One region of the Streptomyces sp. NPDC090032 genome, then DNA from elsewhere that is predicted to be linked to it. Evidence: riboswitches for the same ligand, from Rfam matches in the RefSeq annotation. Region 1 holds a riboswitch; each other region holds the start of a gene.

Region 1 (7,327 bases):
AGCCCCGCATGCCGGAGACCACGTTGTCGCCGAGGACCTTGGCCTGGCGCATGGCGTGCTGGGCGTTCGGCGGGCACCAGGCGCGCTCGGCCGGCGTGCCGTTCTTGACGGCCACCAGGTCCGGGACCTGGGCGTTGTCGCCCGCGGCCCAGATGTAGTCGCTGCCCTGCACCTGGAGGGTGGTCGCGGTGTCCACGTGGCCGCGGGGGCCGAGCGGGAGACCGAAGCGCGCGAGGGCCGGGTTCGGCTTGACGCCGGCGGTCCACACGACGGTGTTGGAGTCGACCTCGAGGCCGTTGCTGAGCACGACGTGACCGTCGACGCAGGACGGCATCGTCGTACCGAGGTAGATCTCGATGCCGCGGGACTCCAGGTGCTTCTTGCCGTACTGGCCGAGCTCCGGGCCCACCTCGGGCAGCACCTTGTCGGCGGCGTCGACGAGCACGAAGCGCATGTCCTCGCGCTTCACGTTCTTGTAGAACTTGGCCGCGTCGCGCGCCAGGTCCTCGACCTCACCGATCGTCTCGGCGCCCGCGAAGCCACCGCCGACGAACACGAAGGTGAGCGCCTTGCGGCGGATCTCCTCGTCGTTCGTGGACTCGGCCTTGTCGAGCTGCTCGAGCACGTGGTTGCGCAGGCCGATGGCCTCCTCGACGCCCTTCATACCGATGCCGACCTCGGCGAGGCCCGGCGTCGGGAAGGTGCGGGAGACCGCGCCGAGCGCGATCACCAGGTAGTCGAAGGGAACCTCGTACGCCTCGCCGACGAGCGGGGCGACCGTGGCGACCTTGCGGTCCTGGTCGATGGTGGTGACCCGGCCGGTGAGAATCTCGGCTCCGGGCACAGCGCGTCGCAGCGGGACGACGACGTTGCGCGGCGAGATGCTGCCGGCGGCGGTTTCGGGGAGGAAGGGCTGGTAAGTCATGTACGAGCGCGGGTCCACGACCGTGACGGTCGCTTCCGCATAACGCATCTTCTTGAGAATGCGTCGTGCTGCGTACAGGCCTACGTACCCACCGCCTACTACGAGGATCCTGGGACGCTCCGTGGTGCTCATGCCATCGAGTATCCACCTGTCCCGAGGGGGTCGCTCGTGCGCCCCTTCACAAGCACGGGTGGGGCCTCTGCTACACTTCGCCGCCCACGTGACGGAGGTCATGACGCCGGCGGGGAACCACCGTATAACTCCGCTCGTTCCGCACCCCTGTTGAGCTGCCGCTCCAGGCATTCGGCGGGGGTGGACCACTCGCCCGGTTCATCTGTCCGTAACAAGTCTGGAACGCCCCGCACGTCAGCCGCCAGGGCCCCAGGACCCCCTTCCGCGGGCCATCTGACCCAGAACCTCGCCCAACAGGGACCAATTCCTTGTGAAGAACTTCACGAACTTTCCCGACGGGGTGTCGCGGGAGCGTGTCGCCCCCCTCCTTGACCGCGCTCAGACGACGTCCTGAACGCTCAGCGGAGTCGCCGTCAGGCGGTACCGGAACGTCAGAAGGGGGGCCGGGAAGGGGCCCGGGAAGGGGGCAGGAGGCGGCCGGGAAGGGGGCGGGAAGGGCCCCGGAGCCGGACGGACGAGCTAGGCGATCGACCAGGCGATGCCGTCGAGGATGTCGTGTTCGCTCACCACGACCTCCTTGGCGCCGATCCACTCCATGATCAGGCGCAGCACCAGCGCCCCGGAGGCGATGACGTCGACGCGGCCCGGGTGGATGACCGGGTTCAGGGAGCGCTGGTCGTGCGTGGACGTCAGCAGCCAGTCCGTCAGCTCGGCGACCCGCTCGTAGGAGATGCGGGAGTGGTGGATGGCCACCGAGTCGTACTCGCTCAGGCCGAGCGCGAGGGCCGCGACCGTCGTCACCGAACCGGCGAGGCCGACGAGCGTGCGGGCCGCGGTCAGCGGGACCAGCTGTGTGACCAGGTCCAGGGCCTCGACGATGTCCTCGCGGATCGCCTCGATCTGCGCGGGCGTCGGCGGGTCGGTGACCTTGCCGTCCTCCCCCACCAGGTGGCGCTCCGTCATACGGACGCAGCCGATGTCGACGGAGTGCGCGGCCACGACCGTGTCCTCGCCGACGACGAACTCGGTCGAGCCGCCGCCGATGTCCACGACCAGGTAGGGCTTGTCGAGGTCGGCCCGGCCCGTCAGCTCCTTCGTCGCGCCGGTGAAGGAGAACTCGGCCTCCTGGTCACCGGTGATGACCTCGGGCTCGACGCCCAGGATGTCCATGACTCCGCGCACGAAGTCGTCCCGGTTCTCGGCGTCGCGGGACGCGGACGTGGCCACGAACCGGATCTTCTCGGCGCCGTGCGCCTTGATGATCTCGGCGTACTCGCGGCAGGCCGCGAAGGTCCGCTCCAGCGCCTCGGGCGCGAGCCGTCCCGTGCGGTCCACGCCCTGCCCGAGCCGCACGATCGTCATGCGGCGGTCCAGGTCGACGAGTTCACCCGTCACGGGGTCGGCGTCGGCGACGAGCAGCCGGATCGAGTTCGTGCCGCAGTCGACGGCGGCGACCCGGGTCACTCGCTGTCCTCGGGCGCGGCCGACACGCAGGGACCCTTCGCCCACCACTCGGGCAGCATCGCGATCGCCTCGTCGCCGAGCGGGTTCACGCCCGGGCCCGCGGCCAGCGAGTGGCCGACCAGGACGTGCAGGCACTTCACCCGGTCCGGCATGCCGCCCGCGCTCGGGAAGCCCTCGAGGACCTCGATGGCGTCACGGCGCGCGATGTAGTCCTCGTGCGCCTTGCGGTACGCGTCCGCGAGCTCGGGGTCGGTCTGGAGCCGCTCCGTCATCTCCTTCATGACGCCGTTCGCCTCCAGGGTGCCGATCGCGGACGCGGCGCGCGGGCACGTGAGGTAGTACGTCGTCGGGAAGGGCGTGCCGTCCTCGAGGCGCGGGGCCGTCTCGACCACGTCCGGGTTGCCGCACGGGCAGCGGTGCGCGATGGCCCGCAGGCCGCGCGGCGGGCGGCCGAGCTGCTCCTTGAACGCCTGGATGTCGGCGTCCGTGGGCGTGGTCGGCTCGGTCTGGGGCGGGGGCGTGTCCATGCCTGGGGGCTTTCCTTCAGTGAACTTCGGTGGGGTACTACGGAATTCAGGGGGTGGGGAATTCGGTGCGGCCGGTCAGTTGTCGGGGCGGTCGGCCTTGTCGACGCCGTCCCAGACGTTCGAGTACCAGGGCCGGCCCGCCGCGCCCTGCTCGGAGCGGGTGCGCTTCGCCGCGTCGGGGTCGCGCGCGATGTAGCCGGTCTCGCCCGGCATCACCAGGTGCAGCCGTTCGCGGATCCGCTGCTCGGCGTACGAGTCGTCCTGCCAGCGTGCCTTCTCGTCGCGCAGCCTGTCGACCCTGCTCTGGGCTTCCTGCCGCTGGCGCTGGAGGTCGGCGATCTGCCCGCGCTGGGAGACGTACTGCCTTATGGGGTAGGCGAGCGCGACGACCAGCGTGCACAGGACCAGGGCGAGGAGCGCCGCGCGGCCGGTGAGGCGGGAGCGGCGGGCCTGGCGTCTGGTCTGGGAGCGGTAGACGCGCTCGGCGGTCTGCTCGCCGAGCAGACGCAGCCGGGTCGCGGTGGAGAACCGGTCACGTTCCCTGTCCCGGACTCTCCCGGCCATCTTCGCGCCTCCCCTTTACGTGCGTACGTCCCCGCACACGGTACGGGACCGGGTGCGGGGACGTACGTACGACGCTTCGCTTCCTGCGGAGCCTGTGGCTCAGCCCTTGAAGCGGGGGAACGCGCTGCGGCCGGCGTAGACCGCCGCGTCGTCGAGGATCTCCTCGATGCGCAGGAGCTGGTTGTACTTGGCGACGCGGTCCGAGCGGGCCGGGGCGCCGGTCTTGATCTGGCCGCAGTTCACCGCGACGGCGAGGTCGGCGATGGTGACGTCCTCGGTCTCACCGGAGCGGTGGGACATCATGCACTTGAAGCCGTTGCGCTGGGCCATCTCGACGGCGTCCAGGGTCTCGGTCAGCGAACCGATCTGGTTGACCTTGACGAGCAGGGCGTTGGCGGAGCCCTCCTCGATGCCGCGGGCGAGGCGCTCGGGGTTGGTGACGAAGAGGTCGTCGCCGACGATCTGGACCTTGTCGCCCAGCTTCTCGGTGATGACGTTCCAGCCGGCCCAGTCGTCCTCGTACAGCGGGTCCTCGATGGAGACCAGCGGGTACGCGGAGACGAGCTCCTCGTAGTACTCGGTCATCTCGGCGGCCGAGCGGGACTTGCCCTCGAACTCGTACTTGCCGTCCTTGTAGAACTCGGACGCGGCGACGTCGAGCGCGAGCGCGATCTGCTCGCCGGGGACGTAGCCGGCCTGCTTGATGGCCTCGACGATGAGGTCGAGGGCCTCGCGGTTAGAGCCGAGGTTCGGGGCGAAGCCGCCCTCGTCGCCCAGGCCGGTGGACAGGCCCTTGGTCTTCAGCACCTTCTTGAGGGTGTGGTAGACCTCGGCGCCCCAGCGAAGGGCCTCGGAGAAGGACTCCGCGCCGATCGGCGCGATCATGAACTCCTGGATGTCGACGTTGGAGTCGGCGTGCGACCCACCGTTGAGGATGTTCATCATCGGGACGGGCAGCAGGTGCGCGTTCGGGCCGCCGAGGTAGCGGAACAGCGGCAGGTCGCTGGCCTCGGAGGCGGCGTGCGCGACGGCGAGGGAGACGCCGAGGATGGCGTTGGCGCCGAGCGAGCCCTTGTTGTCGGTGGCGTCCAGGTCGAACATCGCCTGGTCGATCAGGCGCTGCTCGGTGGCGTCGTAGCCGACGAGCTCCGGGCCGATCTGCTCGATGACGGCGAGGACGGCCTTCTCGACACCCTTGCCCTGGTAGCGGTTCGGGTCACCGTCGCGGAGTTCGATGGCCTCGAACGCGCCGGTGGACGCACCGGACGGGACAGCGGCACGACCGGTGCTGCCGTCGTCGAGGCCGACCTCGACCTCGACCGTGGGGTTGCCTCGGGAGTCCAGGATTTCCCGGGCTACGACGACGTCGATGGACGGCACGAGCATCTCCTTCTGGGATGTGACGCAACTACGCCGGGCCGCATGGTCCGGCAACACCTGAGCCTATCCGGCTCCGGGCATCGCCCTGCCGACCGACCGGCCCGTGGACAAAACCGAGAGCGAATTGTTTCCGAACGGAACAAAAAGTCTCGGCCGACAACGGACGAAAGCCCAGGACCCCTCACGCACCGAAGCCCCGCCCCGGGCGCGACGGGGGAATGCGCACCCGGGGCGGGGAGTCCTTGGGGACCTGGCGTGGTACCGGCCGTCCGCCGAAAGCCGGCACCCGAGCGGCCTGAGCGCTACCGCTCGCCGCTCGCTCCTCTCCTGCTTACTTGAGGTGGAGCTGCTGGCCCGGGTAGATCAGGTCGGCGTCCTCGACGATGTCCTTGTTCAGCTTGAAGAGCTTCGCCCAGCCGCCCTTGACGTGGTGCGCCTCGGCGATGGTGCTGAGGGTGTCGTGAGCCTTCACCTTGTACTCGCCGTCACCCTTCTTGACCTTCTTGCCGGCCGGGGTCTCGACGGTCTTCTTCGACTCCTGCTTCGGGGCGGCAGGCGTCGTGCGCTCCTGGCTGCGGGTGGTCGGCTGCTCGGCCTTGCGCTCCTGCTGCGGCTGCGGGGCGGCCGGGGCGGGGGCGGCGGAGCCGGTCGAGGCGGCGGACAGGCCCACGCCACAGCTCGGCCAGGCACCCTTGCCCTGGCTGGCCAGGACCTTCTCGGCGACGGCTATCTGCTGCGCCTTGGAGGCCTTGTCGGCGGTGGAGGCGTACGCGGTGCCGCCGTACGCGGCCCACGTGGACGAGGAGAACTGGAGGCCGCCGTAGTAGCCGTTGCCGGTGTTGATCGACCAGTTGCCGCCGGCCTCGCACTGCGCGACCGCGTCCCACTCGGAGGCAGTGGCGGCGGAGGCACCGGTGGCGCCCATCAGCGGGACGGCGACGGCGGCACCGGTGACACCGGCGAGCGTGGCGACACGGACGGCCTTGGACGGGCGGCGGTGCTTGCCCTTGCTGGAAAACAGCATCGAGAGATCCCCTCACCGACGCCTACGAGGTGAGCTGTCGGGTTCGGGCCGGATGAGTGCCCGGTCGCACGTCTTGCGTGCGACTTAACCCCAAGCCGGTCGTCCGGCCGTCTTTCAACGGCCGGGACCGGCACTTACCTTGGGTCCCCCGCTCCTGCCTACGGCGCTTACGCGACGACTGTTCCCGTACGGACATTGGCAGGATTCGGCGTGACATCCGACGGGGCCCGCTGTGGCGAGCGGTGATGACCGTAAGCAGCGGATCGCCCTAATTTCAAAGACGATCAGGGCCTTTGAGACCCATCTCTCACTCTCGCCAAAACGGACATTAATCCCGAACTGCCGTTACTTTTCGCCCGATTCGAGCCCAAGATCCAGACTCTGACCAGGAAGGATGAGGTTCGGGTCCGCACCCACCGTCTTCTCGTTCCCGGCGTACAGAGCGGCCCATCCGCCGTCCACGTCATGGGTGTCGGCGATGTCCCAGAGGTTGTCGCCGGCGCGGACCGTATAGGTACCTTCGTCCGGATTCGCGGCCTTACGACCACTTTCGTCACCGCGCGAGGCGTGGCGGCCCGCGCTGTCGTCGGCGCGCGAGGAGCCGGCGGTGTCGTCCTCGGCGGCGTCACCGCGGTGCCGGCCGGCGGTGGGCGGCGTGGCGGAGTCCGAGTCGGTGGAGGCCTCCGGTGAGGGCTCGCCGGGGGTCGAAGTCGAGCCGTCCTGGCCGGACTTGTCACCCTCGGAGGCATCGACATCCCGGGCGTTATCTACGGTATCGCCCGACTTGTCGCGATTCTTCTCTCGGGAGTCGGCCTTCGTGCCCGAGGACGCGGAGTCCGACGGCTCATCGCTCGCGTCGCCCTTCGCCTCGCCACTCCCGGAGTCACCGGCCGACGCCGACGGGGTCGGCAGGGCCGCACCGGGGTCGACCTCGGCCGCGGCGTCGTCCGCCGTGAGCCCTGAGGTGACCGAGCAGACCGGCCACGCCCGCGGGCCCTGGTCGTCGAGGACCTTCTCGGCGACGGCTATCTGCTGCGAGCGGCTGGCCTGGTCGGCGCGCGGCGCGAAGTCGAGGCCGCCGTAGTTCTCCCAGGTCTCCTGGGAGAACTGGAGCCCGCCGTAATAGCCGTTGCCCGGATCGGCGCTCCAGGAGCCGCCGCTCTCGCACTCGGCGAGCTTGTCCCACGTGGCCGTCGACGCGGCGCTCGCGCTGGTCGCGCCGAGCAGAGGGATCGCGATGGCGGAGCCGGCCACTCCCGCGGCGACGATGAGCGCGGGAGCCTGGCGGGGGCGACGGTGACGACCGTTCCC
Region 2 (7,327 bases), on a different contig from region 1:
CTTGCGCGCAATCGGCGTCCTGACCGAGACCCAGGAAATGGTGCGCAGGCTCAGCAAGGATGCCGAGCCCGACATCGACACCGAGGACGCCCAGCTCGGGCGCCTGGTGACAGAGGTGTTCCCCTCCATCGAGATCCCGGCGGAATCGAGCGTGGAGGAGGCGGCGGAAGCGACCATCGCGGCGCTGATGCCGGTGACGATCTCCCTGGTGGGCGCGTTCGCGTTCCTTTTCTCCGAGCTGGCCGAGGTGCACGACTCGGGCCGGACCGACATCAAGTCCGCCGACCTCCTGCAACATCTCGCACTGCGCCTGTCCCGGACGGACGACGGCGACCGGTAGCCACGACGCAGGAGTACGTAACAGGGGGCCGCCCACGCGCATCGAGCGCGGGCCGGCCCCCTTTCTCGCGCTCCGCACGCCTCCAGCCTTTTCCGCTCTCCGTACGTCCTGTACATTTTTTACAGAAGCAGCGACCGAGTAGCGACCGCGTGTCGCGCTCAAGGAGGCACGCGCCATGACCCGACCTTCCGCCCGCTATGTCCTGCCCGAGTTCACCGAGCGCACCTCGGCCGGGCACCGCACCCTCGATCCGTACTCCAAGCTCCTGGAGGAGCGGATCGTGTTCCTGGGGACGCCGATCGACGACACCTCCGCGAACGACGTGATGGCACAGTTCATGCACCTCGAGTACACCGCGCCGGACCGGGACATCGCGCTGTACATCAACTCCCCCGGCGGCTCGTTCAGCGCGATGACGGCGATCTACGACACGATCCGGTTCGTCAGCTGTGAGGTCGAAACCGTGTGCCTGGGGCAGGCCGCCTCCGCCGCCGCCGTACTCCTGGCCGCCGGGACGCCGGGGAAGCGGGCCATGCTGCCCGGCGCGCGCGTGGTGATCCAGCAGCCCGGCCTGCCCGAGCCGGCGCAGGGTCAGCCGACCGACCTGGAGATCGAGGCCCGTGAACTGGTGCGCATGCGGGCCCAGCTGGAGGAACTGCTCGCGCGGCACACCGGGCGGAGCCGCGAGCGCATCGGCGCCGACATCGAGCGGGACACGATCCTGCGGGCCCAGGATGCCGTGGAGTACGGGCTCGTGGACCGGGTCATCGAGAACCGCAAGACGTCCGGTTCCGCTCCCGGCGCCCGGTGAACCGCCGATGCTGCCGCCCGAGCTGCCGCCGCTGCCCGCACTGACCCGCGCCGAGTGCGAACTCCTCGACCGCTACCTGGAGGTGGTCGACCTGCTCGGCAGGATCAACCCGGCCAGGAGCGACCACACGTACGGCGGACTACGGGCCGCGCAAGCGCTCGTCAGCAAGGCGACGGCGCTCAGGGACGCCCTGACGCTCATGCATCAGCGGGGCGAGAGCGAGGTCCACGCGACGACGCTGGCTCGGGCTTTGCGGGTCCTGGACGGAGAAAGAAGGACACAACGCGTCACAGTGCCGCCGGAGACGGTCAATTGACGGTGCATTAGGGACCGGGGCGGTCGATTCGATGCGAACTGTCCGGGCCGGGGCCGAAACGGACCAGAAGAGGTACCCACATACGGAGTAGCCGGCACTCGCACATGCGAACCGGAAAAGTTGCGCGGAACGCGTACGCGGAGTGCGGAATTTCGCCTTCCGCTGCTGGTGCGGGCGTCGTTGGGACCCCCGCTCCGAGGTCGCAAGGAGTGCTGTCCACCCGAACAGATCAGTCGTGAGGACACTCACACAAGGCCGATTCGACCCTGCGTTCGCGGCGTTCGTGCGTGAAGATCCCTTCCGACGACAAGCCCCCGCCGCCGCGGCGGGGCGGTCCGTGCGGACGCCGAGTCCTGCCGCCGTACGGATGCCAGGTCGACAGAAGTGGATCGGCAGGAGTGGAGGACCCGAGCACGACGGGCCGCCGGAGCTGTTTTCCGGGCCGGTCCTTGGGGTGAAGCCGCACTTCGCGGCCGGGCAACTTCGCCAGCCCGAATCCGACAGGTCATCCTTCACAGGCGGCTGACGAAGGGTTGCGCATGACTGCGCTCAATCGTGTCCCGTCGCTGCTGACCCGGGCCGGCACCGCCTCGGCCCTCACGCTCGCCGTAACAGGTGGCAGCCTGCTGGTTCCCGGAGCCGCGCCCCAAGCGGAAGCCGCGCCACCGGCGACCAAGGCCCTCCAGATCGCGGCCTCCAAGAAAGGAAGCCCCTACCAGTGGGGGGCCTCAGGTCCCCACAGGTTCGACTGTTCGGGCCTGACCCGCTACTCGTTCAAGCGTGTGGGCAAAAAACTGCCCCGCACCGCCGCCCAGCAGTACAACAAGACCCGTCATGTCTCCGCGTCCCATCGCCAACGCGGTGACCTGGTCTTCTTCCACGCGGGCCGCGGCATCTACCACGTCGGCATCTACGCCGGGAAGGGAAGGATCTGGCACTCGCCGCAGACCGGTGCCGTGGTGCGACTGGAGAGGATCTGGACGAAGAGCGTCTGGTACGGGCGCGTGCGCTAGGTCGTGTCCGCAACGACCTAGGCGCCGCCTGACGGGTCCCCAGGGTCCTGGGGGACCCGTCAGGCGGCGCAGGGTGCACGCGCCCGCCCCGTCCGCCTTGGAACCGCGCGATGGGGTACTCGTGGTCGTATGGACGAGGACCGACCCGCAGGCGGCGAGGACGCCCGACGCGCCACGGGCCCGTCGAGCGGAGCTCAGGACCGGCCTCAGGACCGCCACGAGACGCGGCTGGAGCGCGCGGACCGGAACTTCGGCGAGCTGCTGCAGGAGCTGCGAGTCACCCAGACGGGCGTGCAGATCCTGTTCGCGTTCCTGCTGACGCTCGCGTTCACACCGAGGTTCCCGTCGCTCGACGGCGTGCAGCGCGCGACCTACATCGCGACCCTGCTGCTCGCGGTGCTCGCCGCCGCGCTCTTCACGGCGCCCGCGGCACTGCACCGCGCGCTGTTCCGGCAGGGCGCCAAGCCGGAGATCGTGCAGATGTCCTCGCGGCTCGCCTCGGCCGGCCTGAGCGTGCTGATGCTCGCCCTGGCCGGGTCCGTGCTGCTCGTCGTGGACGTCACCGCGGGGCGCGCGGCGGGCATCGCGGCGGGGGCGTGCACTTTTGCGGTCTGTGCTGGTCTGTGGGGCGTACTGCCGCGCCTCGTGCGGCGCTCGCTCACGCGGGCACAGGAGGGGACGGACGCCCCGTCCCCGTAGCCGTCTCGCACCCGCCGCCCTTCACGCCTGCGGGACGGGGACCGTCCACGGCAGGGCGATCCATACCGTCTTGCCGCCTTCGGGGGTGGGCCGGACCGACAGGCTTCCGCCGCACTCCGCGGTCAGCCAGCGGATGATCACCATGCCGCGCCCGTTGTCCTGCTGGACGGCGGCCGGCAGCCGCTTCGGGTAGCGCGGGTGGCTGTCCGTGACGCCGATGCGCAGTTGTTCGTCGCGCGCCAGATGCACGTCGACGGTGAAGACCGGTGACTGCCCGCGGGTGTGCATCACCGCGTTCGTGGCGAGTTCGGAGACGATGAGCCGAACGGTGTCGGCTGTTTCCGCGTCGCGCGGCATACCCCATTCGGCGAGTACGTCGCAGACATATGCGCGGGCCGAGGAGACCGAGGCAGGATCGCTCGGCAGAGTGACGGATGCTTCCTGGTGATCTGCCATGGCGACGTCGTCCCTTTTTTCGCCGGGGCCTGAATCCGACACATGGCGGATGACTCGAGGCGACCCCCGGACTGGTGCTTCGCGCCAGAGTGCCACTCCCGCTCGGCCCATGGAGCCAATCCCCCGGGATATGCATATATCTGTCGCTCGAAGCGGTGAACTCTGCGTCGGTGGGCCGCATTTGGGCGTACATCGCCGGCTTCCTCTACCGTCGGCTCAGAACAACGATCCACCGGGCCGGAAGGAGCCGGGCCGCAGGTCCAAGGAGACGGAATGAAACACGGTCCGGCGGTGCGCCGCCGCAGGCTCGGCGCGGAGCTGCGCGCGCTGCGTGCGCGCGCGCAGCTCACCAGTGGTGAGGCGGCCCGGCTCGTCGGCTGGCACCAGTCGAAGGTGAGCCGTATCGAGACCGGGCGCAGCGGCGTGAAAGCGTCGGACGTACGCCTCCTGCTCGATGCCTTCGAGGTCTCGGACCCCGGCATACGGGACCTGCTGGTCGCGCTGGCCGGGTCGGGGGACGACGGCGGCCAGCACTGGTGGCACGCCTACCGGGGTCTTCTGCCGCCCGCCTACCGGGACTTCATCAGCCTGGAGTCGCAGGCGTGCCGGGTGAGGACGGTCGAGACGTCCGTCGTGCCGGGACTCCTCCAGACGCCCGACTACGCGCGCGCGGTGACCAGGGCCGCGCTCGCCGGGCTGCCGGACGGGCAGGTCGACGCCCTGGTCGAGGTGCGGATCGCCCGGCAGGACGTGCTGCGTTCGGCGTCGCCGCTGCGGCTCAGCGCGGTGCTCGACGAGGCGGTGCTGCGGCGGCCGGTGGGCGGTCCCCGGGTGATGGCGGAGCAGCTGCGTCATCTCGCCGCCGTGGCGAAGCTTCCCCATGTACGGCTACAGGTATTGCCGTTCGCCGCGGGGGAGCATGTCGGACTAACCGGCCCTTTCGTTGTGTTCTCATTTCCGAACACTTCTGATCTGGACGTAGTAGTTCTCGACCATTTGACGAGTAGCCTCTACCTCGAGCGGAAAGAAGACCTCAAGGCGTACACGGACGCCTTTGACACCCTTCGGATCCACGCCCTTTCGCCCGGGGACTCACTGGATTTCATTGCCGGGATCGCCGGAGCACACCGCCCTGAGGTCAGTGAACGCACGTAAGGAGGCGCCATGTCAGCTCTGCCTCGGTACGTACCACCCGCCGCGGTTCCCAGCACCTCTCTGCACGACGCGCCATGGCGGCGAAGCAGTCGAAGTACCGGAATGAACAACTGCGTCGAGACGGCCGCGCTGCGTCGCGGCCCTTCGGCCGGGCTGCTCGCCGTGCGCGATTCCAAGCGCACGGCCGGACCCGCCCTGCTCTTCTCGCCCTCCACATGGGAGGGGTTCCTCAACTCCCTGCGGTGAACGCCGAGTCGGGAGCGTTGCGGCTGATCACCCGTACGGCCTCGACGATTTGATCGTCGGTCAGGTCGGCGCGGGCGGTCAGCCGCAGTCGCGAGATACCGTCCGGCACGGACGGGGGACGGAAGCAGCCGACGGCGAGGCCCGCTTCTCGGCAGTCGGCCGCCCAGCGCACCGCCTCTTCGGGGGACGGCGCACGCACGGAGACGACGGCGGCGTCCGGCCGTACGGCCTGGAGCCCCTCGGCGGTGAGGAGTTCGTGCAGCGAGGAGGCCACGGCGCGCGCCCGGTCGGCGCGCTCGGGCTCGCGGCGCAGCAGGCGCAGGGCCGCGAGCGCGGCGCCGGCCGCGGCGGGCGCGAGGCCCGTGTCGAAGATGAACGTCCGCGCGGTGTTGACGAGGTGGTCGATCACCCGGGCGGGACCGAGGACGGCGCCGCCCTGGCTGCCGAACGACTTGGAGAGGGTGACGGTGACGACGGTGTCGTCGGCGCCCGCGAGCCCCGCCGCCTGCGGCGCGCCCCTGCCGCCGTCGCCGAGCACTCCGAGCCCGTGCGCGTCGTCGACGATCAGGCCCGCGCCGAACTCTCTCGCCACATCAGCGAGTTCGGCGAGTGGAGCCGCGTCGCCGTCCACCGAGAAGACGGAGTCGGAGACGACGACCGCCTGCCCCTGATGTGTGTCGAGGGCCTTGCGTACGGCGTCCGGGGCGGCGTGCGGAACGACCTGCGTGGCGCCGCGGGCGAGCCGGCAGCCGTCGATGAGGGAGGCGTGGTTGCTCGCGTCCGAGACGATCAGGGAGCCGTGCGGAGCGAGTGCGGTCACGGCGGCGAGATTGGCCGCGTAGCCGGACGAGAGGACGAGGGCCGCCTCGAAGCCGCAGAACGCGGCGAGTTCGCGCTCGAGTTCGGTGTGCAGCTCCGTGGTGCCCGTGACGAGCCGGGAGCCCGTGGCGCCGCCGCCCCAGCGCAGCGCCGCGTCCGCCGCTCCCCCGGTGATCTCGGGGTGGCGGGTGAGGCCGAGGTAGTCGTTGCTCGCGAGATCGAGGACGGGGTTCGATGACGGTCGGGGGCGCAGCGTGCGGACGAGTCCGGCGCCGCGGCGCACGCGCTCCTGCTCGTCGATCCAGCCGAACGGCGATCCCGCCATGTGAGTCCCTCCGACGGCCGTGTCGCGACCGGTTCTCGAGTGGGGTGTGCTGTCCCGTGCCCGCTGCTGCTTTGTAGACAGTTTTGTAGGCAGTGCACAGACACTAGCGGGACATCCAGCCGACCAGTGTGTGGCAATACCCACACGTCGAACCGGCAGAGTTGTCCGGAGCCTCCTTGGCCTGAACAGGGGACGTAGGCCAGGATCGGGCTATGGACCTGCTGAACACGCTGGTGGACAAGGGGCTGCGGCGCGAGCTGCCGAGCCGTGAAGAAGCGCTCGCCGTTCTGGCGACTTCCGACGACGAACTGCTCGATGTGGTCGCCGCGGCCGGCAAGGTGCGGCGGCAGTGGTTCGGCCGGCGGGTGAAACTCAACTATCTGGTCAACCTCAAGTCGGGCCTGTGCCCCGAGGACTGCTCGTACTGCTCGCAGCGGCTCGGGTCCAAGGCGGAGATCCTCAAGTACACGTGGCTGAAGCCCGACGAGGCGTCGAAGGCGGCGGCCGCGGGTGTCGCGGGCGGCGCGAAGCGGGTCTGCCTGGTGGCGTCCGGGCGCGGCCCGACGGACCGGGACGTCGACCGTGTCTCGGAGACCATCGGAGCGATCAAGGAGCAGAACGAGGGCGTCGAGGTGTGCGCCTGCCTCGGACTCCTCTCCGAGGGCCAGGCCGAGCGGCTGCGCGGGGCGGGCGCCGACGCGTACAACCACAACCTCAACACCTCCGAGAGCACGTACGGCGACATCACGACGACACACACGTACGCGGACCGCGTCGACACGGTGCAGAAGGCCCATGCGGCCGGTCTGTCCGCCTGCTCCGGGCTCATCGCGGGCATGGGCGAGAGCGACGAGGACCTGGTGGACGTCGTCTACTCGCTGCGTGAACTCGACCCGGACTCGGTGCCGGTCAACTTCCTGATCCCCTTCGAGGGCACGCCCCTCGCCAAGGAGTGGAACCTGACGCCGCAGCGCTGCCTGCGGATCCTCGCGATGGTCCGCTTCGTCTGCCCCGACGTCGAGGTGCGGATCGCGGGCGGGCGCGAGGTGCACCTGCGCTCGATGCAGCCGCTGGCGCTCCACCTCGCCAACTCCATCTTCCTCGGCGACTACCTGACGAGTGAGGGCCAGGCGGGCAAGGCGGACCT
Region 3 (7,327 bases), on a different contig from region 1:
AGGCGGGGCGTGTGGGAGCGCCGGAACCGGTCGATCCGTGAGCGGCGGGCGCGCCGCCGGGCCGCCCGTGTGACATCCGACAGGCCGTGGAGGCCGATACCCGATCGGCCTCCCGGCCCCGGCGGGCTATGCTCGGGGATGCGTCGGCGCGGGCCGGCGCGTGGACCCTTAGCTCAATTGGCAGAGCAGTGGACTTTTAATCCATTGGTTGTGGGTTCGAGTCCCACAGGGTCTACCGCGTGAACAGCGGCCCGGACGGCTTCGGCCGGCCGGGCCGCTGTGCTGTTCCCGCCGAACTCCGTTGCCCCTCACGCCTCCCGTAGGTACCGCCTCTTCACCGCCGTCAGCGCGACCGCGTACAGGGTGAGGACCGCCACGAGGAGTGCGTAGTACACGGGCGGCAGGGGAGCCATGCCGAGCGGGCGGGCGGCGGGGGTCAGAGGCAGCAGGATGCCCACGACGGTCAGGGACGTGACCGCCCAGCGGACCGGTCCCGGGGTGCGCGGGGCGCGGCCGGTGCGCAGGAGCAGCATCACCAGAGCCTGTGTCAGGAGGTTCTCGGTGAACCAGCCCGAGTGGAACGCCGCCTCGTCGGTCGCGCCCGCCGTGGAGTGCAGGGCGAGCGCGAGGACGCCGAAGGTCGCGAGGTCGGCGGCGGCGTTGAGGAGGCCGAACCCGGTGATGAAGCGCAGGAAGTCGCGCGGGCGCAGCGTCGTGGGGCGGCGCAGCGCGGCGGGCGCCGGCCGGTCGAAGGCGAACGAGAGCTGGGCCGCGTCGAAGCACAGGTTCTGCGCGAGCACCTGCGCCGGGAGCATCGGCAGGAACGGCAGCAGGAGGCCCGCCGAGAGCATCGCGATCACGTTGCCGAGGTTCGAGGAGAGCGTGACCCGCAGATACGTGGCGATGTTGCCGCTGCTGTGACGGCCCGCGGTGATCGCGTGGCCGATCGCGGTGAGGTCCTTGCCCGGCCGGTCCGCCGGCTGCGCGAGGACGATGTCCGCCGCGTCGCGCGCCACCGCGGCCGCGTCGCGCGGGCAGATCCCGACATCGGCGGCGCGCAGCGCGGGCAGGTCGTTCACGCCGTCGCCCAGGAAGCCGACGGTCGTCCGTCCGCCGGAGCGCAGGGCGGTGACGATGCGCGCCTTGTCTGCGGGGGCGCAGCGGGCGAAGACGGTGGTGCGGTGGGCGAGGCGGGCCAGTTCCGCGTCCGTGAGCGCGTCGAGGGTGTCCGCGGTCCGTACGTCGCCGGGGGCGAGCCCCAGATCGCGCAGGGCACGGGCCGCCGTGCCGGGGTGGTCGCCGGTGATGACCTTGACCGTGACGCCGCGCTCGCCGAGGTCGCGCAGGGCCCGCGCGGCGGTCGGCACGAGGGCGTCGGTGAAGGCGACGAAGCCGGTGAAGGTGAGGCCGCGTTCGTCGGCGGTGCTGTACGCGCGGTGCCGGGCGGGGCGTTCGGCGGTCGCCACCGCGAGGAGCCGGAGCCCGTCGCCGGACAGCGCCGCCGCTCGGGCGAGCAGGCTCGCGCGCTCCGCTTCGTCGAGGGCGCACCGCTCCAGGACGTTCTCCACGGAGCCTTTGACGGCGAGCGTGACCGTGCCGGGCGTGCCGGGCCGCCGGACGACGACGGTGGCGAGGCGCCGTACGGGGTCGAAGGGCAGGGCGGTGAGCCCGTCGTACGCGTCGGTGACGGCCGCGTCCGCGTGCCCGATGACCGCCTCGTCGAGCGCGTCCGGGGCCGGCAGGTCGGCGAGCTGGAGTGTCCACCAGGCGGAGACGGCCGCCCAGTGGAGGGCGTCGGGGTCGGTGCGGGCCAGGTCGACGGCCGGGCGGTCCTGGGTGAGGGTGCCCGTCTTGTCGACGCACAGGATGTCGACGGCGCCGATGTCGTGCAGCGCGGGGAGCCGTCTGACGATGACGCCGTGGGTACGGGCGAGCAGCGCCGAGCCGCGGGCGAGCGCCGTCGTGACGATGACCGGCAGCATCTCCGGTGTGAGCCCGACGGCCACCGCGACGGCGAACGGCAGGGTCTCCAGGCCCCGGCCGCGCAGCGCGGCGCCCGCCATCAGGACCAGCGGAGGCGTCAGCAGCATGAAACGGATCAGGGTCCACGAGATGCCGTGCACCGAGCGTTCGAACGCGCTCGCCCCGCGCCGTGCGCCCACCGTTCCGTGGGCCGCCGCGAAGCGGGTGCCGGCGCCCGTCGCGAGCACCACGGCGCTCGCGCTCCCGGACGCCACGCTGCCGCCCTGGAAGCACAGTTGCGTCGACTCGCCGTCCGCGGGCAGGTCCACCGGACGCTTGTCGACCGGCACCGACTCCCCGGTGAACGCGGCCTGTTGCACGCTCAGGCCCTGCGCCCGCAGGAGTCGTACGTCGGCCGGGATCAGGTCGCCGGGGCCGAGACGCACCACGTCGCCGGGCACCAACTGGCTTACGGGGAGCTCGCGTTCGGCCGGTGAGGCGGTCTCGTCGTCGCCGGGGCGGCGCAGCACGGTCGCCGTCGTCGCGACCAGGTCGCGCAGGCCCGCCATGGCGCTGTCCGCGCGGCGCTCGCCCGCACAGCGCAGGCCGCAGCTGATGGCGACCAGGACGAGGATCACGCAGGCGGTGCCCCAGGCCGCGACGGCCGCCGAGACGAGGCCGAGGCAGAGCAGGACGCCGGTGAACGGGTCACGCAGGCTGCGGGCGGCGAGGCGGGGCCAGGACAGGGGACGCGTACCCGGCGGGACGTTCTCGCCGTGGCGGGCCAGGCGCCGCTCGGCCTCCGCCTCGGTGAGGCCGTACGGGCCGCTGTCGAGGGAGCGCAGGAGCTGGAGCGTCGTACGGCCGGGGGCCGTCTGCGGGGCGGTGTCGGTCACTCTCGGGCGCCGTCAGCGATTCTCGGGTGTCGTCACCGTCGTCTTCTCCCGTTCATCGGACCGCGAATCCCGTTCACCGGACCGCGAAAGGCTCCCCCGTAAGGGGTTCGAAGGCTTCGAAGGGTTCAGTTTAGGGGCGGAACTTTTGCCGCTCCTCGCTAGTTTCTACAGCGCTGTAGAAGATCATTATGTGTCGAACGAGGAGAGTCATGGCCCTGTGGGATCGCTTCAAGGAGTCCGCGTCGACGATGCAGACGCAGCTCATGGCGAAGAAGAACGACCTGAAGAGCGGCGCCTTCCGTGACGCGAGCATGGCGATGTGTGCGCTGGTCGCCGCGGCCGACGGCACCGTCGACCCGGCCGAGCGCAGCCGCGTGGCCCAGCTCATCTCCTCGAACGAGGTGCTGCAGAACTTCCCGGCGGACCAGCTCCAGAGCCGCTTCGACGCGAATCTGAACAAGCTGACCGCCGACTTCGCCTTCGGCAAGGTCAGCGTTCTCCAGGAGATCGCCAAGGCGAAGAAGAAGCCCGCCGAGGCGCGCGCGGTCATCCAGATCGGCATCGTCATCGGCGGCGCCGACGGCGACTTCGACAAGACCGAGCAGGCCGTCGTCCGCGAGGCCTGCCTGATGCTCGACCTGCCCCCGCACGAGTTCGACCTGTAAAGGGACATGGAATACACCGAAGGCCCGGAACCAATGGTTCCGGGCCTTCGGCCTTCAGTAGCGGGGACAGGATTTGAACCTGCGACCTCTGGGTTATGAGCCCAGCGAGCTACCGAGCTGCTCCACCCCGCGTCGGTAAACACGACTCTACGCCATTGCGGCGACAGAACGCGAATCGGTTGCCCGGCGTTCCGCGATCCGCCGCCCCGGACCCCTTTCACCCGGTCGGTCCCGCCAGGTCGCCCGTCGCCTGTCCGGGGGGAACTCTGGAGTGGGGCCCGATGACGTGCGCAGACGCGGGACCGACGCGGACGGTGGCGGGAGACGAGTGGTGGGGCAGCGAGGAGGGCACAGACGAGAGACGGAGCAGGGCCTGTCCCGCGCCCGGTTCCTCGTACGTCTGGTACCCGTGCTCCTCGTCGTGATCGGGGCGGTCTACGACTACGTGACGCCGTCGACGTTCACCGGCGTACCCCTGTTCACCGCGGCCCCGCTGGTCGCGGCCCCGTTCTTCTCGCCCCGTGGCACGCTCCTGACCGGCCTCGCGACCGTCGCCGTCGTACTCGGGGTGCATCTCAGATACACCCGCGATTACGACACCGACGCCATCACCGAACTCGTCACGGTCGTCACCGTCGCCGTCCTCGCCTGTGTCATGAACCGCGTCGTGCGGCGGGGCAGCGAGCAGCTCACCTCTGTGCGTCAGATCGCCGAGGCGGCCCAGCGCGCCGTTCTGCCCGAGCCCGCGGAGCGCATCGGCGGCCTCGAGATCGCCGCCCGCTACGAGGCCGCCCAGGCAGGCGCCTTCATCGGCGGCGACCTGTACGCCGTGCAGGACACCCCGCACGGCGTACGGCTCGTCGTGGGCGACGTGCGCGGGAAGGGCATGGGGGCGGTGGCCGCCGTGGCCGTCGTCATCGGTGCCTTCCGGGAGGCGGCCGAGCAGGAGGCGACGCTGGAGGCGGTCGCGCAGCGTCTGGAGCGGGCGCTCGCGCGGGAGGGGATGCGGCGCCACGGCCTGGACGAGACCGAGGGCTTCACCACGGCCGTGCTCGCCGAGATCCCGCACGGCAACGGCCTCGTACGGGTCATCAACCGGGGCCATCCGGAACCCCTGATCCTGGGCGGCGACGGGGCGCTCAAGGTCCTGTCGCCGCCGGAGCCCGCGCTGCCGCTCGGGATGGGCGAGCTCGGCACCTGGCCCGACCGCGCTTCGGAGACGGAGTTCCCGTCCGGGGCGACGCTGCTGCTCTACACCGACGGCCTCTCGGAGGCGCGCGACGCGCAGGGCACGTTCTACGACCCGGCGGCGCGGCTCGCCGGGCGGATGTTCTCCGGGCCCGATCCGCTGCTGGCCGCGCTCGCCGCCGAGGTCCGCCGGCACACCGGGGGCGGCACGACGGACGACATGGCTCTGCTCGCCGTGAGACGGCCGTGAAGCGGCTGTGAAGCAGCCGTGACCACCGTCATCACATTACGTAGTCGAACGGCGCCACTGCGCATAACATTTGACAAACCGTCAGATGAATCGCCCGTTCCGACGACCGGTCAACTCGCCCGATTCCGCCCGCTGGTGCCCCGATAAGTCCAGGCCAAAGGCGTTAACGATCAGTCGGAACAGCTTGGAATCGAGCCCTGGTGTCTATTAACGTTCGATAACGCAGCGCGGTCGTCCCAGCCGTCACAAGAGATGGCTCCGTGCGCACGCGCCTAATCCCGCAAGGGAGCCGGGGAACCACCAACTTGGGGTGAATCGGACGTCTTTCCTTGCGGAAGGCGTCGGTAGGAGACCTTCCTGCTCCGAACCCGTCAGCTAACCCGGTAGGCGAGAAGGAAGGAAAGGAGTGCGCCCCAGTGGCGTCCAACCGGCCTGCCCCAGAGTTCTCCTACGCGCCGATCGACGAAGCCTTCGGCTCAGCGGACGAGCAGACCTGGGAGGAGTGGAACCCCACCGAGGAGTCCATTCGCCCCGTACGCGGCAGGCACCGCGTAGCCAAGCAGCGCGGCGGTCTCGCGCGCAGCTCCACCGTTCTCGGCGTCGGCGTGATCGCGGCCGTCGGCGCGGGCGGCATCGCCACCGCGCAGGGCGGCAAGCCCCCCGTACACATCTCGATGCCCGACCTGTCGGCCGTCAAGGACTCCCTGCCCGACGCCAAGTCGCTGCCCGGCGTGGGCGCGCTGATATCCGACGACTCCGACGACTCGTCAGGCACCTCCGCGAGCCCGCTGACCGAAGCCGGCGTCAGCACCGCGGACGCCGCGCAGGGCACGACCGCCGGTGAGGCCCTGCGCGCCCGCATCATGCAGCAGGCCGAGCAGCAGCAGGACCAGGCCGCCCAGGCCGAGGCCGCGGCCGCCGAGCAGGCCGCCGCGAAGAAGGCCGCCGACGACGCCGCCAAGGAGCGGGACGCCGCCACCGCCAAGGCCGCCGCCGAGAAGAAGGAGGCGGAGGAGGCCGCGAAGAAGAAGGCCGAGGCCGAGCGCCTCGCCAAGCTCGCCAAGAGCTTCACGCTGCCGGTCTCCTCGTACACGATCACCGGTACGTTCGGTCAGCCCGGTTCGATGTGGTCCTCCGGCTATCACACGGGTCTCGACTTCGCCGCTCCGACGGGTACGCCGCTGAAGGCGATCCACTCCGGCACCGTCAAGGAGGCCGGCTGGGCGGGCGCGTACGGCTACCGCACCGTCCTGGAGCTGCCGGACGGCACCGAGCTCTGGTACTGCCACCAGTCGTCCCTCAACGTCAGCGCCGGCCAGAAGGTGACCAGCGGCGATGTCATCGGCCGCGTCGGCGCCACCGGCAACGTGACCGGGCCGCACCTCCACCTGGAGGTCCACCCGGGCGGCCAGGCGACCGGGGTCGACCCCGCTCCGTGGCTGCGCTCCAACGGTCTGACGATCTGAGGCTCGCGCCCTCCGAACCCCGGCGGTCCTGACGGCAACCCCCCGACGTCAGGACTGCCGGTCCGGCGTGACCGGAATATCTTGATCCACATCGGTGTTGTGACTCGTCATGACTTCTCTTCGCAAGCTCGGCTCGTCAGACCTCGAGGTGTTCCCGCTCTCCCTCGGCGGCAATGTGTTCGGCTGGACCGCCGACGAGGCGCAGTCCCTCGCCGTGCTCGACGCGTACACCGCCGCCGGCGGCAACTTCGTCGACACGGCCGACGCGTATTCGGCGTGGGTTCCGGGCAACAAGGGCGGCGAGTCCGAGACCGTCATCGGCAAGTGGCTGGCCGCGCGCGGCAACCGCTCCGATGTCGTCATCGCCACCAAGGTCGGCGCCCACCCCGACTTCAAGGGCCTGTCCGCGCACACCATCAAGTCCGCCGCCGACGAGTCCCTGCGCCGCCTCGGCACCGACTACATCGACCTCTACTACACGCACTTCGACGACCCGTCCGTGCCGGTCGAGGAGATCATCACCGCCCTCGACGAGCTGGTGACGTCGGGCAAGGTGCGCGCCATCGCCGCGTCGAACCTGACCCCGGAGCGGCTCCAGGAGTCCCTGGACTTCTCCGACCGCGAGGGCCTCGCCCGCTACGCGGCGCTCCAGCCGCACTACAACCTCGTCTCGCGTGACACCTACGAGGGCAGGCTCCAGGAGGTCGCCTCGCGGGGCGGTCTCGCGGCCGTCCCGTACTACGCCCTGGCGTCCGGGTTCCTGACGGGCAAGTACCGGCCGGGCACCGAGGTCGACAGCGTGCGGGCCGAGGGCGCCGCCAAGCACCTGCAGACCGAGCGTGGCCTGCGCGTCCTCAAGGCCCTGGACGAGGTGGCGCAGGCGCACGGCGCCGAGGTCGC
Region 4 (7,327 bases), on a different contig from region 1:
CTGGTGGACTCGATCTTCCGGGTCCAGGACGGCGACGCAGTCTTCTCGCCGCGCCTGGCGGGCTTCGTCCTCGACGCGTTCGCGTCGACCGACGCTCCGCCGGTCGACGAGGACCTCGACCGCCTGACGCAGCGCGAGCGCGAGGTCCTGCGCCTCATCGCCCGCGGTTACGCGTACAAGGAGATCGCCAAGCAGCTGTTCATCTCCGTGAAGACGGTCGAGTCCCATGTCTCGGCAGTCCTGAGAAAGCTCCAGCTGTCGAACCGCCACGAGCTGACCCGGTGGGCGACGGCACGGCGTCTGGTCTGACGGGCGGTGACGACACGTCTTCCGCAGTCCGCGCTGAGCAGCGGCGCCATATTCCACCTCGTCGGTCTCGCGGCCGACGCGGCGGAATCGGGTGATCCGCTGGAGTGGCAGGTGCTGCGCTATCAGCGGATACAGGGAGTTGAGTACACCCGCTCGCCCTGGAGCTGGCCGCTGCAGCCGGCCGCGGCCCAACTCGACTATCTGGCCCACACGTTCACCGAGGAGTTCTTCTCGACCTGCCCGCCGTCCGCCCGCGCCCTGTGGAGGCGTGCGGCGGGGAAGCGGACTGTGCCCGAGTTCATGAACGACCTGGCGACGCTCCTGAGGATGGCGTGCCGCGAACCCGAGGCGACGTACGAGGAGATCCCGCTCGCCGGCTGGGAGCTGGCGGTGAGATTTCCGCGCCTGCTGGGCTTCGAGACCTGGCTCGAAGCGGCTCTCCCCGACGAAGAGGACCCGGTCCGTGCGGGGATAGAGAGCGAACACCCTTACTGCGCCGAGCACTTGCCGGAGCTGATCGCCCAGGTGACGCAGGTACTCGCCCTCTGCCGGGACTCGGAGGCGTTCGCCGGGCAGTTGCGCGCGCGGTGCGGCGCCGCGACTCCCGAACTGCTGGCCGAAGTGGCGGACCGCGCCTACGCCCACATGGCGCACGAGCACCGGAGCGGCGCGCTCCTGCAGCCGCCCGCGTAGCCCCCGCGAAGCTGCCGTCCGACGCCGTGAGTTCGCAGCGGGCGGTGTCGCCCTCCTTGCCGACGAGCGCTACCGCGAACCCGGTCGCGGCAAGAGGACAAGCGGAGCAAGAGGGAGTGGGCGGGCCACCGAGTATTGCGGTGTGGGCCCCAGGCCCGGCCGTGGTGAAAACCTGACCGCGCCGCGCGAGCTCGCCCTCAGCGGTGTGTGCCGCCCCGTGCCGGTGCCGGGCTCGGCCTCCGCACCGCCCAGCGGTAGTGGCTCAGCGCCTTCCTGACCCCGATGAGGCCCGTCAGCCAGAGGATGGTGCCTGCGCCCATGCCGAGGGCGACATCCGAGTGGGTGTCCCGCCCCGGTTCGGCGTACGCGGCCGCACCGAGAGACGCCCACAGGCCGAGTGCGCACAGCACGAGTGAGGACAGGCACCAGGTGAGACTGGCGCCGGGGGCGCGCAGCCGGGCATCGGTCGCCGGATCAGTGTCCAACGCGACCCAGGCATCGGTGAGTTCGCGAATTTTCCGGTCGCGGCGCATGCCGAGCACGACGCCGACGACCGCGGGGGCGAGCGCCGCCAGGCCGAGGATCACGAAGACCGGGCCGAAGGCGAAGGCGAGCGGATCCTTGTCCTCGATGAGCTGGAGCGTCAGGACCAGCAGGGACCAGCCGATGACGCCGCCGAACCCGCACAGCCACAGCAGCAGGAGGCGGTGCGCCGCGAGGTATGTCCTGCGCAGCTCGCGGAGGGCCATACCGCGGTCGGTGAGCAGTGTCTGCCGGTCCGGCCACGTACGGAGTTGGACAGGGGGCGGAGGCGGCGGCAACGCACGGCTAGGCATGGCCCTGACATTACCGGCGGGCCCGCACCGGCTCACGCCACCCGTGTAGCCCCGGCGAACGGCATCTCGTCGATCGGGGCGATGCGGACCGGGGCGCTCGGGTTCGGGGCGTGGATCATTTTGCCGTTGCCGATGTAGAGACCGACGTGGCTGATGCCCGAGTAGAAGAACACCAGGTCACCCGGCTGCAGTTGGGAGCGAGGGATGCGGGGGCCCGCGTTGATCTGGGAGTACGTGGTGCGCGGCAGGGAGATGCCGGCCGCGCGGTAAGCGGCCTGGGTGAGGCCGGAGCAGTCGAAGGCGTTCGGGCCCGTGGCGCCCCACACGTAGGGGCTGCCGAGGGCGCTGTAGGCGTAGGCGATGGCCGCCGCCGTGCGGGAGTCCGGGGCCTTGGGCAAGGCGCCGGACGGCAGTTCGCGGGAGGTGTCCGAGCGGGAGGCGCGGCCGGCCGTGCCGGTGTCGCCTGCGCCCGCGCCGACGCCGGTGCGCTCGGCCGCCGGTAACTGGGCGAGCAGGCGCTTCGCCTCGGCCAGCTTCCCGGTGACGGTCTTCTTCTGCTTCTTCAGTTCGCCCTGCCGCTTGCGCAGCTCGGCGAGCCGGCCGTCCGCCTCGGAGCGCAGCTGGTCGATCTGCCGCAGTTCGCGCTGCACGCGCCCGATCGCGGATGCCTGCCGCGTGCCGAGCCGGTCGGCGAGCGCCGCGTTGTCGAGGTACTTGGCGGGGTCGGAGGACAGGACGAGCTGGACCGCCGGGTCGAGCGCGCCGGTGCGGTACTGAGCGGCGGCGGCCGAACCGAGCGCCTCGCGCTGGGTGTTGAGCCGGTCCGTCCTGCGGGCCGCCTCGTCCCGCAGTGAGCCGAGCTTCTTCTCGGCCCTGTCCGCCTTCTCCTTGGCGCCGTTGTACTTCTCGGTCGCCTTCTCGGCCTCCTGGTAGAGCTGGTCGACCTTCGCCTTCACCTGGCTCGGGGTGAGCCGGGGATCCGCGTGTGCCGCGCCGTCCAGGACGGTGGCGGTCGCCGCGGAGGCGAGAGCGAGGGTCGCCGCGGTGCGGGCCGTAGGGCCGGTGAGCGAGCGCTGTCGGGGCTTGCGGTGCGCTGCCGACACGAGGGGCACGTCCTTCCGGTACGTACTGCTTACGCGTCCGGCGGCGGCCCGCACAGGGGGAGCGGGCCGCCGCCGGACCTTTCTCGGCGGTAGGTGCCCGGCTTCCGCCTCTGAGCGGGGCGGGGGTGGGATGCCGGTCACCTGAGGAAGGACGCTAAACCTGACCGTCACGGGTTGGTGACGGATTGTCCGCAACTGGTCCTCGAGTTCTGGGTGTGACCGCATGTGACCGCCGGCGGACCGGTGCGGGCCGGTTCATGGGGGCAGTGAGGCCCCGGCTAGGCTCGCCCGTCATGGACGTACTCATCCACCTCTTCGTCGGCCTGCACATCATCGGCATCGCCTCGCTCCTCGGCGGGTTCCTCACCCAGATGAAGGCGATGGGCAAGGGAACGGCCCGGTTCGTCCCGGCGATGCTGCACGGCGCGCTGACCATGCTGGTCACGGGAGTTGTCCTCGTGGGCCTGAATCAGGCGGACGACAACACCGTCAACAACATCAAGATCGGCGTGAAACTCGCGCTGCTGATCGTGATCCTGGGCCTCGTGTACGTGAAGCGGGACGACGAGAAGGTCGACAAGGGCCTGTTCGGCCTCGTCGGCCTCCTGACCACCGCGAACATCTTCATCGCGGTCCTCTGGACCTGAGCCGGCCGGTGTTCGGGACCCGAGTCAGCGTGCTGCTCCGGACCTGAACGTCGCGAACAGGGTGGCGAGCCACGCGGCCACGGCGACCCACACCAGCACCTGCCCCGGCCCCTTGAGCCAGGTCACATCGGCGGCGGCGCCCACGGACAGTGCCGCCGCCGCTGTCATTCCCATCGGGAAGACCGTCGACCACCGCCGGATGTCGTAACGCGGCCGGGGCCACCGCACCTCCGCCAGCACCAGCACGACGTACCAGGTCACGTCCAGCGCGAGCAGCAGAAAGCTCACGGTGCGCAGGACGTCCGTGTCGTCCTCGTTCCACAGACCCGTCGCGACGAGCTTCGACGCCGCGAGCGCGGAGATGGCGAGCGCGCCTCCCGCGACCCACTGGTCCCCGGCGCCGGAGGCCACCTCGCGCAGGTCGAAGCGGAGCAGCGCGAAGCAGTACAGGACGAGCCCGCCCCAGAAGAGCACCATTCCCGTGAACGCGAGCCAGTGCGCCCCGACCGCGGGCGCGAGCGTCGCCGCGAGGACGACGAGGCCCTGTGTCGCGACGCAGCCGAGGAACACGCCTCCCGGCATCCGCGGCTTCCAGTGCCGTACGACGTTGATCATCAGCACCGGCCAGACGACCACGGACAGGGCGAGGAGCGCCTCGGCCAGGGTCTGCCATCCGAACAGGGAGATCCGGGTGCCGAGGACGGCCGTCGCCGCGACCGCGGTGAGCGCGGGCGGGGTGTCCGCCTCGGACTGCCAGCGGTCGCGCTCCCGCACCAGCCGTTTCGCGAAGTCCGCCGCGAGGAGCAGCCAGAGGGCGGCGGCGAGCACCAGCATGATGCCGGACAGCACCGGATAACCGGTCAGTCGCAGGCCGACCGAGATGATGCCGGTGGCCATGACGGCGGCGCCGGCTGCCGGCGGGAGCTGGGACCAGGAGGGTCCGGGGCGTGGGGTTGCGTTCGGGCCGCGCACCGCCCGAACGTAACCCCACGAAGGCGGTCAGGCCGGACGCACCACGCTGTGTATCGGCATGTAGTAGATCGACTCGACGCGGACGTTCGCGCCCGGCTTCGGGGCGTGGATCATCTTGCCGTCGCCGATGTAGATGCCGACGTGGCTGATGTCGTCGTAGAAGAAGACCAGGTCGCCGGGTTGCGCGTTGGCCGTGGTGACGGTCGTGCCGACCTTGACCTGGTCCCAGGTCGTGCGCGGCAGTGAGATGCCGGCCGCCTTCCACGCGGCCTGCGTGAGGCCCGAGCAGTCGTACGAGTCCGGGCCGGTGGCGCCCCACACGTACGGCTTGCCCTCCTGGGACTCGGCGAAGGCGATGACCTTCGCGGCCTTGGCGGCGTAGCCGCTGCCGGTGCTTCCGGAGCCCGTACCCGTACCCGTACCCGTGTCCGAACCGGTGCCGGGGTTCTCCTTCTGCTGCGTCTCCTCGGCCGCCTTGCGCTTGGCCTCCGCCTCGGCCTGCTGACGCGCCAGCTCCTCCGCCTTCTTCCTGGCGGCCTCCTGCTTCTTCTTCTCGATCGCCGCGAGCCGCGCCTTCTCCTCGGCGGTCAACTTCGACAGGAGTTCGCGGGCGTCGCCGAGCTTCTGCTGGACGTCCCTCTTCGTGCTCCTGAGCGTGGCCTGCGAAGTGGTGAGCGTCTCAAGGCTCTTGGCCGCCTCCGTGCGCTTCTTCGTCGTGGCGGCCTGCTCGGTCTGGTAGTCGTCGACGGCCTTCTTCTGGCGGCTCGTGAGCCGGCTCATCAGCTGGTCCTGGTCGAAGTAGTCCTGCGCGTCGTCGGCGAGAAGCAGCGTCGCGGTGTCGGAGACGGCGCCCGTGCGGTACTGGGCCGCGGCGAAGGTGCCGAGCTCCTGGCGGGCCTTGTTGAGCTTCTCGGTGCGCTGTGCGACGTCGTCGAGCAGGTCACCGACGTGCTTTTGCTGCTTGGCGGTGCGCTCCTTGGCCGCGTTGTACTTCTCCGTGGCGACGCCCGCCTGGTGGTAGAGGGTGTCGACCTTCTTCTGGACCTCTTCCAGGCTCGGCTTCGCGGGCGCGGACGGGGCGGCGTTCGCGCTCTGCGAGAGCAGGGCGATGGAGGTGAGGGCCGCCGTGGTGATGCCGACGACGGGGGCCGTGCGGGGACCGGCTGTCCTGGTGCGCGGCTTGCGGTGCGACGCCAAGGGGCGCGTCTCCTTCCCATGACCGCCTACCGGGTTAGCTGTCGGGTTCGGGCGGATATTCGGAAGGCTGCCCTACGGCCGTCCCTGACGGGTCGTCGGCCGATTCACCCCAAAGGTCGTGGGTCCCCGGTTCCATGCCTCTCGGCGTACTGAACTCAGCGGGGGCGACCCGTTCGCGGCGTGGTTGCCGACGGAGGGACGGGCGGCCCGCGGAGCACGCTAGCCAACTCGTGTGGCTGCTGTGAAGGTTGATGTTCGATATGCCCGATACATTTTCGTGACCTTCGGCAATCTTGTTCGTGACCTCCGGTAACCCTTACGGAGCGTGATTCGCGCACTACGAGAGGTGGCCGGGTCCGCGAAGTCGGGCGAAGTTTCCGGGGCGGCCGTGGGTGTCAGTGGGGCGGCCTAGACTCGTAGAGCGATGAGCAGCCTCTTTGACGACAGCTTCCTGGCGGACCTCACGGCTTCGAAGGCCAGTGAGGAACATGCCCCGCCGCCGCCCGAGGACGACACGGCTCCGGAGGACGTTCCGGACGACCTGTTCGACGGGAAGTTCGACGTGCCCCCGGCCAGGGACGCGTACTACCGGGACGGCGCCCCACGCCCGGCGCTCGACCCGGCGGCGCTCCTCGACGGGCTGAACACGAACCAGAAGGCGGCCGTCGTCCACGGCGGCTCCCCGCTGCTCATCGTGGCGGGCGCGGGTTCCGGCAAGACCCGCGTGCTCACGCACCGCATCGCGTACCTCCTCGGTGAGCGCGGTGTGCACCCCGGCCAGATCCTCGCGATCACGTTCACGAACAAGGCCGCGGGCGAGATGAAGGAGCGCGTCGAGTCCCTGGTCGGCCCGCGGGCGAACGCGATGTGGGTGTCGACGTTCCACAGCGCCTGCGTGCGCATCCTGCGCCGCGAGTCGAAGAAGCTCGGCTTCACGTCGTCGTTCTCGATCTACGACGCCGCCGACTCCAAGCGCCTCATGGCCCTGGTCTGCCGGGACCTCGATCTGGACCCGAAGAAGTTCCCGCCGAAGTCCTTCAGCGCCAAGATCTCGAACCTGAAGAACGAGCTGATCGACGAGGAGGACTTCGCGGGCCAGGCCGCCGACGGCTTCGAGAAGACCCTCGCCCAGGCCTACGCGATGTACCAGTCCCGCCTCCGCGAGGCGAACGCGCTGGACTTCGACGACCTGATCATGACGACGGTGCACCTCCTGCGCGCCTTCCCGGACGTCGCCGAGCACTACCGCCGCCGCTTCCGCCATGTCCTGGTCGACGAGTACCAGGACACGAACCACGCGCAGTACGCGCTGGTCAGAGAGCTGGTGGGCTCGGCCGACAGCGGTCGCGCGGAGGACGAGCCGCCCCGCGCGGACGACCTCCCGCCCGCCGAGCTGTGCGTGGTGGGTGACGCGGACCAGTCGATCTACGCGTTCCGCGGAGCCACCATCCGTAACATCCTCCAGTTCGAGGAGGACTACCCGGACGCGACGACGATCCTGCTCGAGCAGAACTACCGCTCGACGCAGACCATCCTCTCCGCGGCCAACGCGGTCATCGAGCGCAACGAA

What was found. A riboswitch is a leader RNA that binds a small molecule or an ion and turns the genes downstream of it on or off. The one in region 1 is predicted to bind cyclic di-AMP.
Region 2: linked by a shared signal. The riboswitch ahead of ACIPWY_RS22245 (C40 family peptidase) and the one ahead of ACIPWY_RS15875 (transglycosylase family protein) in region 1 are both predicted to bind cyclic di-AMP.
Region 3: linked by a shared signal. The riboswitch ahead of ACIPWY_RS15375 (M23 family metallopeptidase) and the one ahead of ACIPWY_RS15875 (transglycosylase family protein) in region 1 are both predicted to bind cyclic di-AMP.
Region 4: linked by a shared signal. The riboswitch ahead of ACIPWY_RS28520 (NlpC/P60 family protein) and the one ahead of ACIPWY_RS15875 (transglycosylase family protein) in region 1 are both predicted to bind cyclic di-AMP.

Annotation. Positions count from the first base shown of each region.
Region 1 covers NZ_JBIVFF010000006.1:92,721-100,047, forward strand. Annotated here, with positions in the region: gene ACIPWY_RS15850 (NAD(P)/FAD-dependent oxidoreductase) at 1-1,057, opposite strand, end outside; gene ACIPWY_RS15855 (exopolyphosphatase) at 1,577-2,521, opposite strand; gene ACIPWY_RS15860 (DUF501 domain-containing protein) at 2,518-3,048, opposite strand; gene ACIPWY_RS15865 (septum formation initiator family protein) at 3,124-3,612, opposite strand; gene eno (phosphopyruvate hydratase) at 3,712-4,998, opposite strand; gene ACIPWY_RS15875 (transglycosylase family protein) at 5,324-6,016, opposite strand; cyclic di-AMP (ydaO/yuaA leader) riboswitch at 6,021-6,237, opposite strand; gene ACIPWY_RS15880 (transglycosylase family protein) at 6,362-7,327, opposite strand, start outside.
Region 2 covers NZ_JBIVFF010000008.1:297,920-305,246, forward strand. Annotated here, with positions in the region: gene ACIPWY_RS22230 (hypothetical protein) at 1-340, shown strand, start outside; gene ACIPWY_RS22235 (ATP-dependent Clp protease proteolytic subunit) at 516-1,151, shown strand; gene ACIPWY_RS22240 (hypothetical protein) at 1,159-1,467, shown strand; cyclic di-AMP (ydaO/yuaA leader) riboswitch at 1,802-2,003, shown strand; gene ACIPWY_RS22245 (C40 family peptidase) at 2,007-2,480, shown strand; gene ACIPWY_RS22250 (DUF6328 family protein) at 2,610-3,179, shown strand; gene ACIPWY_RS22255 (ATP-binding protein) at 3,201-3,635, opposite strand; gene ACIPWY_RS22260 (helix-turn-helix domain-containing protein) at 3,909-4,790, shown strand; gene ACIPWY_RS22265 (DUF397 domain-containing protein) at 4,800-5,036, shown strand; gene ACIPWY_RS22270 (8-amino-7-oxononanoate synthase) at 5,020-6,180, opposite strand; gene bioB (biotin synthase BioB) at 6,393-7,327, shown strand, end outside.
Region 3 covers NZ_JBIVFF010000005.1:566,491-573,817, forward strand. Annotated here, with positions in the region: gene ACIPWY_RS15345 (amino acid permease) at 1-41, shown strand, start outside; tRNA gene ACIPWY_RS15350 (tRNA-Lys) at 163-235, shown strand; gene mgtA (magnesium-translocating P-type ATPase) at 309-2,858, opposite strand; gene ACIPWY_RS15360 (tellurite resistance TerB family protein) at 3,068-3,523, shown strand; tRNA gene ACIPWY_RS15365 (tRNA-Met) at 3,582-3,655, opposite strand; gene ACIPWY_RS15370 (PP2C family protein-serine/threonine phosphatase) at 3,855-4,961, shown strand; cyclic di-AMP (ydaO/yuaA leader) riboswitch at 5,221-5,366, shown strand; gene ACIPWY_RS15375 (M23 family metallopeptidase) at 5,378-6,427, shown strand; gene ACIPWY_RS15380 (aldo/keto reductase) at 6,537-7,327, shown strand, end outside.
Region 4 covers NZ_JBIVFF010000012.1:150,017-157,343, reverse strand. Annotated here, with positions in the region: gene ACIPWY_RS28550 (LuxR C-terminal-related transcriptional regulator) at 1-309, shown strand, start outside; gene ACIPWY_RS28545 (hypothetical protein) at 316-1,002, shown strand; gene ACIPWY_RS28540 (hypothetical protein) at 1,200-1,838, opposite strand; gene ACIPWY_RS28535 (NlpC/P60 family protein) at 1,871-2,941, opposite strand; gene ACIPWY_RS28530 (hypothetical protein) at 3,235-3,588, shown strand; gene ACIPWY_RS28525 (tellurite resistance/C4-dicarboxylate transporter family protein) at 3,613-4,485, opposite strand; gene ACIPWY_RS28520 (NlpC/P60 family protein) at 4,588-5,757, opposite strand; cyclic di-AMP (ydaO/yuaA leader) riboswitch at 5,766-5,928, opposite strand; gene pcrA (DNA helicase PcrA) at 6,182-7,327, shown strand, end outside.